2 linked regions of the Acuticoccus sp. I52.16.1 genome follow. The protein of the gene in region 1 binds, or shares a complex with, the protein of each later gene. Links are inferred from orthologs where the notes say so. Each region holds a gene or a part of one and is shown in the gene's direction. Other genes may lie near its edges.

Region 1 (5,883 bases):
GCATACATCGCAAATCCCAACGCCATCACCGAGAGGTCGTAGCCGCGCACGGTGGCGATGTGGACCTGATGGAAGAAGACGCAGGTGCCGATGAACGGCGGCGCCAGAAGCCCGGGCAGGATCGTCCAGAACGTCCAGTGCCGCAGCACCTCGCCGCGGGTCCACTGGCGGCCCAGCATGCCGGGCGCCTCGGTATTGTCGCCCTCGCCCTGCGGGGTGCGGCCCTTGCGGGTCATCAGCGTCAGGGCCGGCAGGAAAACCGCCAGGATCAGCCCGGCGATGACGAGCCACGTCTCGCGCCAGCCCATCACGTCGAGCACCACGACGCCGAGCGGCGGCCACAGCGCCTCGCTGATGGGAAAGCCCAGGACCGCCACCGCGATCGCCTTGGCACGGTTGGCGCGAAACCAGCGCGCCATCGCCGTCATCGAGATGTGCGTCATCATCCCCTGGCCGCAGAACCGGAGGCCGAACACCGCCAGGCACAGCACGACGATGTTGGGCGCCAGCGCCATCGTCGTCGCCGAGAGCGCGTAGAGGACGAGGACGCCGGCGGCCAGGCGTGTCACGGTCATCGTGTCGGCGAGGCGGCCGAAGTGGATGAGGCAGGTGGCGGAGGCGAGCGTCGCGACGGTGTAGATGCCGCCCCACTGGCCGTTCGACAGGCCGAACTCGGCGCGAATGGCGCCGGCGAACAGGGCGATGAAATAGGTCTGCCCGAACGAGGAACCGAACATGAAGACCGCGCCGGTGAAGAGCCACCAGGCATTGCGGACGTAGAAGCTCTTTGCCATCCTTTCTCCCCTACGCCTCCGTCAAGCGCTCGAAAAGAGGCAATGAACTGCCGATCGGCGAGGCGTGTCAGGGGCCTGCGCTCACGTCAGGCTTGAAGGGGAGGGCGGCTTCGGATAGTGGGCTTCAGACGATTTTTGCGCTCGTCGGCGTGCCCGGCGGGCACCCCTGGCTTGGCCAACACTGGAGCCGACGATGACCACAGAACAAGCAGCCCAATTCGCCGTCGGCTCGGAAACGGTGGACTACGAGGTGATGAACGGGACCGAGGGCCCGTCCGTCGTCAACATTGCGTCCTTCTACAAGGACACCGGGATGTTCACTTACGACCCCGGTTTCACCTCCACCGCCTCCTGCGAATCGAAGATCACGTATATCGACGGCGACAAGGGCGTTCTTCTCTACCGCGGCTATCCGATCGAGCAGTTGGCCGAACACGGCGACTTCTTAGAGACCTGCTACCTGCTTCTCTACGGCGAATTGCCGACGATGGCGGAGAAACAGGAATTCGTGAACCGTGTGACCTATCACACGATGATCCACGATCAGATGAACCGCTTCTACTCCGGCTTCCGCCGGGACGCGCACCCCATGGCCATCATGGTCGGCTGTGTCGGCGCGTTGTCGGCCTTCTACCACGACTCGACCGACATCACCGACCCGCAGCAGCGCATGATCGCCTCCGTGCGGATGATCGCCAAGATGCCGACGATCGCGGCCTGGGCGTACAAGTACTCGGTGGGGCAACCCTTCGTGTACCCGCGCAACGACCTCGACTATTCGTCGAACTTCCTGCGCATGTGCTTCTCGGTTCCGGCCGAGGACTATAAGGTGAACCCGGTTCTGGCCCGCGCCATGGATCGGATCTTCATCCTCCACGCCGACCATGAGCAGAACGCCTCGACGTCGACCGTCCGGCTCGCAGGCTCGTCGGGCGCCAACCCGTTCGCCTGCATCGCGGCCGGCATCGCCTGCCTCTGGGGCCCCGCTCACGGCGGCGCCAACGAGGCCGCGCTCAACATGCTCGAGCAGATCGGCACCGCCGACAAGATCCCCGAGTATATCGACCGCGCGAAGGACAAGAACGATCCGTTCCGCCTGATGGGCTTCGGTCACCGGGTCTACAAGAACTACGACCCGCGCGCCCGGATCATGCAGAAAACCTGCCACGAGGTTCTCTCCGAACTGGGCATCAAGGACGATCCGCTCCTCGAGGTCGCGATGGAGCTCGAAAAGATCGCCCTGAACGACGAGTACTTCGTCGAGAAGAAGCTGTACCCGAACATCGACTTCTACTCGGGCATCACGCTGCGCGCGCTCGGCTTCCCGACCACCATGTTCACCGTCCTCTTCGCGCTCGCCCGCACCGTCGGCTGGATCGCGCAGTGGAAGGAGATGGTGGAGGATCCCTCGCAGCGCATCGGCCGCCCGCGTCAGCTCTACACCGGCGCCCCGAAGCGCGATTACCTGCCGATCGCCCAGCGCTGACCGGCCCGGACTTCGGCAGATGAAAGCGCGTCACCTCCGGGTGGCGCGCTTTTTTCGTGCCGGGCAGTGCGCCCGGCGGACCCGCACGCCTGCGACGAATGACGGCTCGACAGCGGCCGGCGGAGAGGATCAGTATCGCCCGATGATGCACGAGCGATTGAAAGACAGACTGCGGCCGCATCGCGAGCCGCCCCGATGCGCCCTCGTCACCGGTGCCACCGGCGGCATCGGCGAGGCCTTCGTGCGCGAGATGCCGCTCGCCACCGACCTCGTCCTCACCGGCCGCGACGCCGCCAGGCTCGCCGAATACGAGGCCGAGTTCGGGACGCGCGTGCGCACCGTCGTCGCCGATCTCGCCACGCCCGACGGGATCGACGCCGTCGCCCGGGCGGCGGAGGAGGCGGGGTGCGACCTCCTCGTCAACAACGCCGGGGTCGGGGCGGTCGGCAACTTCCTGGACGTCGACTGGGCGCGCCACCAGGCGACCATACGGGTCGACGTCGAGGCGGTTCTGGCGCTGACCCACCGCCTGCTGCCCGGCATGATCGGGCGTGCGCAGGAGAGTGGGACCCGTGCCGGGCTCATCAACGTCGCCTCGTCGACCGCGTTCGTCCCCGTGCCGACCTTCGCGACCTACGCCGCGGCCAAGGCGATGATCCTCTCCTTCACCGAGGCGCTCGTCGCCGAGCTGGACGGCCGGCCGGTCGACGTGCTCGCCGCATGTCCGGGGGCGGTGCGCACCGGGTTCGGCACCCGCGCGGGCTATACCGGAACCGCGATCCCCGGTGCGATGAGCCCGGAGAAGGTGGCGCGCCAGTCCCTCGCCGCGCTCGGCCGCCAGTCCACGGTGATGATCGGCCCGGTCTCCGCCGCGGCGCTCGCCCCGGTGGCGCTGGCCCGCTCCATGGTGGGCCAGGCCTTCATGCGTGCCGGCCGCGTCATGGACCGCGTCCAGAACCGGGACTGATGCCCCCCGCAGCTCCCGCGCCGCGGCGTGACGGCAAGGGTGCCGCCGGCCGACCTCGGCGCCGTCGAGGACCGGCCGGCGCACCTGACCTGGCGCAAAGTTTTGCAAACTTCGTTGCGGTAACGGTTCACATCACCAGCATGGATTGGCTATTCCTATCCCCCGATGGGCACCGGCGGGCCGTGATATGCTACAAGCCCTCCGTGAGCCGGACTTGGCTCGCCCCCTGATTCTCGAGGAGCGCCCATGAGGGGTCCGATCGCCGCAGCGCCGGCAACCGTATTCAAGGTGGCCGCCATCGCCGCGGCGGCGTCCGCCTTCGGGATCGCCATGGCTGCCCGGACCGTCACCGCGCAGACCAGCCAGATCTCCACCACCCAGATCGACTGGCACGCCCTGACGCTGAACGACATCCACGGCCGGCCGCTCGCCGCCGATCGCTTCGCCGGCCGCGTCGTGCTGCTGGTCAACACCGCCTCGCGCTGCGCCTTCACGCCGCAATACGAGGGGCTGGAGGCGCTGAACGACATGTACGGCGCGCGCGGCCTCACCGTCCTCGGCGTCCCGTCGAACGACTTCGCCGGCCAGGAGCCGGGCAGCAACAGTGAGATCGCCGGCTTCTGCTCGGCCCGCTACGACGTGTCGTTCCCGATGCTGGAGAAGGCCGTCGTCACCGGGCGCGGGGCGCATCCGCTCTACGCCTGGGCGCGCCGCAGCGCCGGGCGGCAGGCGGTGCCGGCGTGGAACTTCCACAAGATCGTGATCGGGCGGGACGGGCGCGTCATCGCCACCTTCCCGTCCTACATGTCGCCGCGATCGCCACAGGTGATGGACGCGGTCGAGCGCGCGCTCTCGGCGCCGGGGCCGCGATGAGCCTTCTGGCCGCATCGCCCCGCAAGGGCTACCGCCTGTGCGTCGGCATCGCCTTGTTCGCGGCCGACGGGCAGATCTTCCTCGGCAAGCGCGCCTCGCGCGGTGTCGTCCCCAGCTATTCCTGGCAGATGCCGCAAGGCGGGATCGACCCCGGCGAAGCCCCGCTCGAGGCCGCCCACCGCGAGCTCTACGAGGAGACCAGCGTGCGCTCGGTCGAGCTGATCGGCGAGGTCGACGGCTGGCTCCACTACGACCTTCCCAAGGACGTCGCCTCCTGGCGCGGCCGCTACAAGGGTCAGGCGCAGCGCTGGTTCGCCTTCCGCTTCCTGGGGCAAGAGGGCGAAATCAACGTCACCGAACCGCCGGACGGGCACAGCGTGGAGTTTTCGCGCTGGAAGTGGGAGTCGCTGGCGGCGGTGCCGTCGCTGGTGGTGCCGTTCAAGCGCGACGTCTACGAGCATGTGGTCGAGGCGTTCGCGCCGCTGAGCGGACCGCAGGACTTGCACCCCGCGCAGCGCCGGGCTATCTAACCGCCACACTCAGGTTCTCAGTTTAAACCGGGTTGGCGCCTTCGGGGGCCGGCCCATTCGGCGTTTGTGCTGTCCCTCCTGCCGCGACGCGACATGCCCCCGCATGGCCCGCGGCACCCCACAGCCACAACCGCCGGGATGAACGAGGTTTTTTTTGGACGACGACCGGATCATCACCGAAACCGGGCTCGAGGCGCGAATCGCGCGGGTCGTGATGCCGAGCCTGGAAGGGTTGGGCTACCGCCTCGTGCGCATCCGCGTCACGGCGCAGAACGGCTGTACGCTGCAGATCATGGCCGAGCGCCCGGACGGCACGCTCACCGTCGAGGATTGCGAGGCGATCAGCCACGCGGTGTCGCCGGCGCTCGATGTCGACGATCCGATCTCGAAGGCGTATCATCTGGAAATCTCGTCCCCCGGAATCGATCGTCCGTTGGTCCGCCGGGAGGATTTCGAGCGCTGGTCGGGTCACGAAGCCAAGCTGGAGACGGCGATTCCGATCGACGGCCGCCGCCGGTGGCGCGGCGTGATTCTCGGCCTCGAAGGTGACGCCGTGCATGTGCGCATGGCCGAGATCGGGGGCGAAAAGGTCCATGTGCCGCTGGGCGAACTCTCCGACGCGCGTCTGGTCCTGACCGACGCGCTGGTCGAGCAGTCGCTCAAAGCCGGCAAGAAGGCGGCGATGAACTAGGCCCGGCGGGGCCGATCGGGAGCGTCCCGCGGGGCGCGGCCGAGACGGTCCGCCGGGACGTTTCGAGACGGCCCGCCGGGGCCGGTGTGAGTACGGCCCGCGGGCCGATGCGGATGTCCAGGGCCGGTAGGCGACGGACGAGTGGGGCTATCCCCGAACGGACAAGGCCGGCGCGGCGCGCGTGCGGCCTGGAGTGGGACGGAAACCTTATGGCAGTCAGCGCGAACAAGCTGGAGTTGTTGCAGATCGCCGATGCGGTGGCGCGGGAGAAGCAGATCGACCGAGCCATCGTCATCGAGGCGATGGAAGACGCGATCCAGAAGGCCGCCCGCGCCCGCTACGGTCAGGAGACCGAGATCCGCGCCGAGATCAATCCGAAGTCCGGCGAAACGCGCCTGCAGCGCCTGCTCCTGGTGGTGGACGAGGTGGAGAACCCCGCCACGCAGATCTCGCTCGCCGATGCGCTGGCCAAGAATCCCGACGCGCACGTGGGCGACTTCATCGCCGACCCGCTGCCGCCGATCGAGTTCGGCCGCGTCGCC
Region 2 (5,793 bases), 1.9 Mb from region 1 along the record:
CCTCCTCGATCATCGACAGGGTCTTGCGGGCGAGCTGGGCGCGCAGGATCTCGGCCGTCTCCGGAAACTCGTCCAGGATCCGATGCATCTGGTCGCGCGGCAGGGCGAGCACCTCGCAGCTGGTCTGCGCGACCGCGCTCATCGAGCGGCGCGCCGGGACGACGAGCGCCAGGCCGTCCAGCAGGTAGCCGACGCCGACCACCTGCGGCCCCTCGCTCTGGGCCGGGGACACCAGCCTCACCTGGCCCCCGAGGATCAGGACGGCGCCATCGGCATCGTCTCCGACCTCGAAGAGGGCCTGCCTCGGTTTATAGGACCGCGGCAAGCTGCCGAACGCGAGGAGCTTGAGCGCCTCGTCTCCGAGGGGCTTCAGCATCGGCGCGTTCCGCATCACCGCCATATGACGGGCGAGACTCACGTTAGGCGGTCACCGCCCGCGGCATGAGCTTGTAACCACCGGCCTCGGTCACCAGAAGCTCGGCGGAGGCGGGGTTCTTCTCGATTTTCTGACGAAGGCGGTAGATATGCGTCTCCAGCGTGTGGGTGGTCACCCCTGAGTTGTATCCCCAGACCTCGTGCAGGAGAACATCCCGAGTGACAGGTTTTTCGCCCGCCCGATAGAGATACTTGAGGATCGCGGTTTCCTTCTCGGTCAACCGGATCCGCCGCCCATCGGGCTCGAGCAGGATTTTGGCCGACGGCTTAAAGGAGTAGGGCCCGATTGCGAAGGTGGCATCCTCGCTCTGGTCGAACTGCCGCAGGTGCGCCCGGATCCGCGCCAGCAGCACCGCAAAACGGAACGGCTTGGTGACGTAGTCGTTCGCACCCGCCTCCAGGCCGACAATCGTGTCGGCGTCGGTAGTGTGGCCGGTGAGCATGACCACCGGCGCCTTGAAGCCGGCATTGCGCATCAGCCGGACCGCCTCGCGTCCGTCGAGATCCGGCAGGCCGACATCGACGATGGCGAGCGCGATGTCCTCGCTCTTCACGGCCGCGACGCCGCGCTGGGCGGTGTCGGCGGTGATGACGGCGAACTCGTCGTAGAAGCCGATCTGTTCGCTCAGACCTTCGCGAAGGTCCTCGTCGTCATCGATAATCAGGATGGTCCTCTTGTTCACCTGGCCCTCCCATTGTGGTGTCCTGATCCCTTAGATAAGTGAAGAGTCGGGAAACATTTGTGCCGTCGATCACGAATTTTGCCCCACTCCGCCTCGGCTCGCCATCCATGGCCGAATGTGAAGAGATGTGATCTTGACCCCGTCATCCCTCTTGCCCGGTGTCCGGCCCGTGCGGCGGGAGCCGGCGCGACGGCGCCGTCCGGTGCTGGTGCGGCCGCGCCCGGGGCACCCGACCGAGGTGATCGTCAGCCATGAGGGGCGCGTTCTGCGCGCCGCGATGGGGCGCAGCGGGATCGCCGCGCTCAAGCGCGAGGGCGACGGGGCGACCCCGCGCGGGCGGGTCACTCCGCTGGCGGCGCTGACGCGGCGGCCCGTGCCGCTGCCGCTGCCGCAGCGCCCGGCGCGGGCGCAGGACGGCTGGTGCGACGCCCCGGCGAGCGGCCGCTACAACGCTTACGTAAAGCGCCCCTTCGCGGCCTCGCACGAGGCGTTGCGGCGCGCGGACGGGCTCTACGACGTCGTCGTCGTGACGGATCACAACCAGCGCCCGCGCGTCGCCGGAGGCGGCTCGGCGATCTTCTTCCATGTCTCGCGCCCCGGCGCGCGCGGCGCGGACCTGCGGCCGACGGAGGGGTGCCTTGCATTTCCGCAGGCGGCATGGCAACGGGCAGTCGTACCGCTCAGCACCTATCTCATCGGAATCGATCCGAGGCCATGCCGATGATTCCATTTCGCAAGATGAACGGCCTCGGCAACGATTTCGTCGTGGTCGACGCCCGCTCGCACCCCTACACCCCGTCGACCGAGGGCGTGAGGGCGCTGGGCGATCGTGCCGCCGGCATCGGGTTCGACCAGTTCATCATCATCGCCCCGCCGCCCGCGGGTGAGACGGCACTGATGCGCATCATCAACTCGGACGGCGGCGAGGTGGAGTCGTGCGGCAACGCGGCCCGCTGCGTCGCGGCCATCCTGCTGGACGAGCAGTCCGCACCGGAGGTGACGATCGCCTCCGCCGGCGGTCCGATGCGGGCCTGGCGCGCGCCCGGCGGCATCTCGGTCGACATGGGAACGCCCCGGTTCGCCGCGGCCGACATCCCGCTCGCCGCCGGCGCCGGCGACCCGCAGGCGCTGACGTTCGACGAGCCGCTCCTCGCCGATCTCGGCCCGGCGGCCTGCGCCAACGTCGGCAACCCGCACGCGGTCTTCTTCGTCCCGTCGCTCGACGCGGTGCCGCTCGGCGTCGTCGGGCCGATGCTGGAGCATCACCCGGTATTCCCCGCGCGCGCCAACATCTCCTTCGTCGAAGTGGAGGGCCCGGCGCGGGTGCGGGCGGTCGTGCACGAGCGCGGCGTCGGACCGACGCGGGCATGCGGCACGGCGGCCTGCGCCATCGCCGCCGTGGGCCACCACATCGGGCGGCTGGCCGAGGAGGTCGTCGTCGAGCTTCCGGGCGGACCGCTGACGATCGGCCTCGCGGGCGGGCGCATCGTGATGACCGGCCCCTACGAGATCGACTGGACGGGGATGCTCGGCGAGGGCGTCTTCACCCGCGATCCGGAGCCCATCAAAGGCTGACGGCCTAGCGCCCGTCGGCCTGGTAGAGGCCGCGCCCGGCGTCCACCGCCGCCTTGTTCAGCTCGGCATAGATCTTCGGCGCGTCCGCGGTGGGTCGGGCCCACCCCTGCTCAACCATCCATTGCGACAGGTTCGTATTGGCGACCTCGCAGTCGGCCGCGCGCACCGGCGCCTCGGACGTGCGGTCGAGCTGGAGGCAGTCGATCGCCCGGCGGCGCACCAGACGGCGCAGCGCGGTGCGCGCCCGCGCGCCGCAGGGCCAGGTGGAGCCGTTGGGGCGGGTGCAGGTCGCCTCGGCGTCCGGTGCGTCGATATAGGCCAGCGAAATCCGGTGCGAGCGCACGTTGACGGTGCCCGCATTCTCGATGACGACGAGTTTGAACCGTTCCGGGTCTGGGCCGCGCGCGGGGGCGGCGGGGAGGATCGTCGGCTGTTCCTCGCGCACCAGCGGTCCGGAGGGGCGGGGCGCAGCGATGCCGGACCCCTCCACGTAGCGCACCGGCCGGCCGTTCTCGTCGACCGCGCCGGCCGCGTCCCCTGCCTCGGTGGTGGCGGGCCGGCGTGAGGCGGCGGGGTCGGCGGTACTGGGGAAGCCGAGGATGATCGGCGCCGCGACCGGCGTCGGATCGCCGACGGCGGCGCGCGCATTCGCCTCCTGCATGGTGCCGCGGGCCGGCAGGTCCTCCAGCTGACCCATCGCGAACAGCCAAAAGCCGCCGCACAGGAGTACGGCGGCGACGAATACGCCTAACGGGAGAATGAACCCGCCGGATGAGCGGCGGGCACGGCGATATCGTGGGCTGGTCCGGTAGCGCGGGGCCGGGGGCGGAGGGAAATCCCGTCGCACCGCAGGCTCGGCTTACGCGGTGGCGGCGCGTTTCTCTTTGCGCTCGGCGATGCGGGCGGCCTTACCCGTGCGCCCACGCAGATAGTAGAGCTTGGCGCGACGGACCTTGCCGCGGCGCACCACGTCGACCGACTCCAGCATCGGCGAGAAGACCGGGAAGACGCGCTCGACGCCCTCGCCATAGGAGAGCTTGCGCACGGTGAAGCTCTCGTTGAGGCCCGCGCCGGACCGCGCGATGCATACGCCTTCATAGGCCTGCACGCGGGTGCGGGTGCCCTCAGTCACGCGCACGTTGACGCGGACGGTGTCGCCGGCCTGGAACGCGGGAAGCTTACGCTTCTCCTCGATCGCGGCCATCTGCTCACGATTGAGCTCGTCGATGATGTTCATGTCGTCGTGTCCCGTCGCGCCGCGCCGGCGGCGCGCTGAAATTCATATCGCCCGAAGGATTGCCAGAGGGCGTGAATAGTGACTCCGAACCGCTTTGTCGAGAGAGGATCGCCATCAAACGTCATGCAAAAATGACGGGCAGGCGACCTCGGCCGGATCCGCGGCTGGTTCGGAGCAGGGGTATGCCACCGCGTTATCGCGCCGCGCAAGCCTCCCACCTTCTTGCGTGTGCACCAATAAGGGCCAAATATCCATCCCGAAGGGGCGCCGACAGGGCTCCTTCACCGGTCGCTTGTCGCAAGGACTGTTGGATGACTCGTATGACACCGTTGTCGAGCCCGCTCTTGCTCGGGTTTGAAGATATAGAGCGCGTTCTGGATCGCGTGACGAAAAGCGGGAGCGATGGCTACCCGCCGTACAACATCGAGCGGATCAAAGGCCCCAAGGGCGATCTGCTGCGAATTACGCTGGCTGTAGCCGGGTTCTCGCGAGACCAGCTTTCGGTGACGGTCGAAGACAACCAGCTCGTCATCCGAGGCTCGCAATCGCCGGAAGCCGACAGGGATCGCCATTTCCTGCACCGCGGCATCGCCGCCCGCCAGTTCCAGCGGGCGTTCGTGCTGGCGGAGGGGATCGAGATCCTCAGCGCCGCCCTGGCCGACGGGCTCCTCGCCATCGACCTCGTGCGGCCGGAACCGGCGCGGACCGTTCGGACCATCGAGATCAGTGCGAGTGAGCAGGCGCTTGAACCCAGGAGTTGAGTACGATGCGTGAGACCAGAGAAACCGTACCGGCGCGCAACATCAGCCCGCAGACGCTGGCGTCACTCGGCACCGGCCACGTGGCCTACGTGCGCACCTTCCTTTCGGAGGAAGTGAACGAGATTTTCCCTCAAGCCCCGTCCATGGAGCCGGGACAGCAGCTGTGGGCGCTGCTGTCGGCGGACGGCACCCCGATTGTGCTCGCCGATTCCGCCCATGCGGTGATGGCGAACGCGGCCGAGAACAACCTGACCACGGTGAGCGTCCACTAGCTGGGACCCCGTGACGTCGAACCGAACGAAGGCCGGTTGCCCGCGCAGCCGGCCTTTTTCCATGTCGGGCTTCCATGTCACGCTTGTTTGCCGGGTGCGGCGCCTCAGTAGTCCAGCGGCGGTTGCTGCGCGCCGCCCAGCGGGCTCGGGGTCGCCGAGCGGTGGGCCCAGTTGAACACCGCCATCACCACCGCGACGATCGCCACCGCGACGCCGGCATAGGTGTCCACCGCCACCACGTCGCGCGGGTCGAAGAGGCTGGCGTTCAGCACCAGCTCGCCGACCGCCACCGCCAGCAGGAGCACCGCGGCGACCAGCTTGCGCAGGACGCTGCCGTCCCACGACACGAAGCCGACCACCGAAGTCGCGACGAAAAGTCCCGCGAGGCCGACGCCGCCCCCCGCCCCCGCGCCGAGGATCGGGCCGGGGAAGATCGCCACGAACGGGGCGAGCAGGGCGAAGCGGATCGCCATCATCACCAGCAGCAGCGCGGGCAGCCCCACCTCGACCAGGCGGTTGAAGGTGAGGGGCCGCCGCCGGCGCCACAGCGCGATCGCCGCGATGCCCACCGCGAACGGCAGGCCGACGAGCGCATCCACACGGGCGAGGGCGATGAGGGGGTCGAAGAGGTTCACGTGCGGGGCAGCCACATTTGAATGTCTAAGCGAAAGCGTCGCAACATGGTTGCGAGCGGGGCCGAGCATGGACAATGTGCGTCAGCCATCGCACTACACAAGCCAGCGCGTCAAAGTCAGTAAGTTCATGCTCTTCAGGCCATCCAAACTGCCGGACTGTGTCCGCATCCGTCCGCCGCTCTTCGACCCGTCGTT

The links.
Region 2: the proteins of MRB58_RS00865 (region 1) and dapF are in contact, whole or in part, in a solved structure (PDB 5YGU), measured with the Escherichia coli proteins. The link is inferred for Acuticoccus sp. I52.16.1 from one-to-one orthologs.

What each region holds. Positions count from the first base shown.
Region 1 is NZ_CP094828.1:192,138-198,020, reverse strand. What follows is about bases 2,915-5,883. They hold MRB58_RS00865 (RNA pyrophosphohydrolase), read left to right. Parts: upstream 2,915-4,116; coding sequence 4,117-4,650; downstream 4,651-5,883. Other genes in these bases: nusA (transcription termination factor NusA), read left to right, coding at 5,551-5,883; rimP (ribosome maturation factor RimP), read left to right, coding at 4,805-5,341; MRB58_RS00870 (glutathione peroxidase), read left to right, coding at 3,494-4,120; MRB58_RS00875 (SDR family oxidoreductase), read left to right, coding at 2,915-3,247. Also shown: MRB58_RS00885 (MFS transporter), read right to left, coding at 1-794; gltA (citrate synthase), read left to right, coding at 988-2,280; more of MRB58_RS00875, read left to right, coding at 2,438-2,914. UniProt on the Escherichia coli protein: Master regulator of 5'-end-dependent mRNA decay.
Region 2 is NZ_CP094828.1:2,101,718-2,107,510, reverse strand. What follows is about bases 884-3,762. They hold dapF (diaminopimelate epimerase), read left to right. Parts: upstream 884-1,832; coding sequence 1,833-2,693; downstream 2,694-3,762. Other genes in these bases: rplS (50S ribosomal protein L19), read right to left, coding at 3,553-3,762; MRB58_RS09435 (thermonuclease family protein), read right to left, coding at 2,698-3,390; MRB58_RS09445 (L,D-transpeptidase), read left to right, coding at 1,252-1,842; MRB58_RS09450 (response regulator transcription factor), read right to left, coding at 884-1,118. Outside these bases: MRB58_RS09455 (Crp/Fnr family transcriptional regulator), read right to left, coding at 1-376; more of MRB58_RS09450, read right to left, coding at 420-883; more of rplS, read right to left, coding at 3,763-3,930; MRB58_RS09425 (Hsp20 family protein), read left to right, coding at 4,242-4,691; MRB58_RS09420 (DUF1150 domain-containing protein), read left to right, coding at 4,697-4,963; MRB58_RS09415 (hypothetical protein), read right to left, coding at 5,068-5,613; MRB58_RS09410 (hypothetical protein), read left to right, coding at 5,726-5,793. UniProt on the Escherichia coli protein: Involved in the succinylase branch of the L-lysine biosynthesis and in the biosynthesis of the pentapeptide incorporated in the peptidoglycan moiety. Catalyzes the stereoinversion of LL-2,6-diaminopimelate (L,L-DAP) to meso-diaminopimelate (meso-DAP).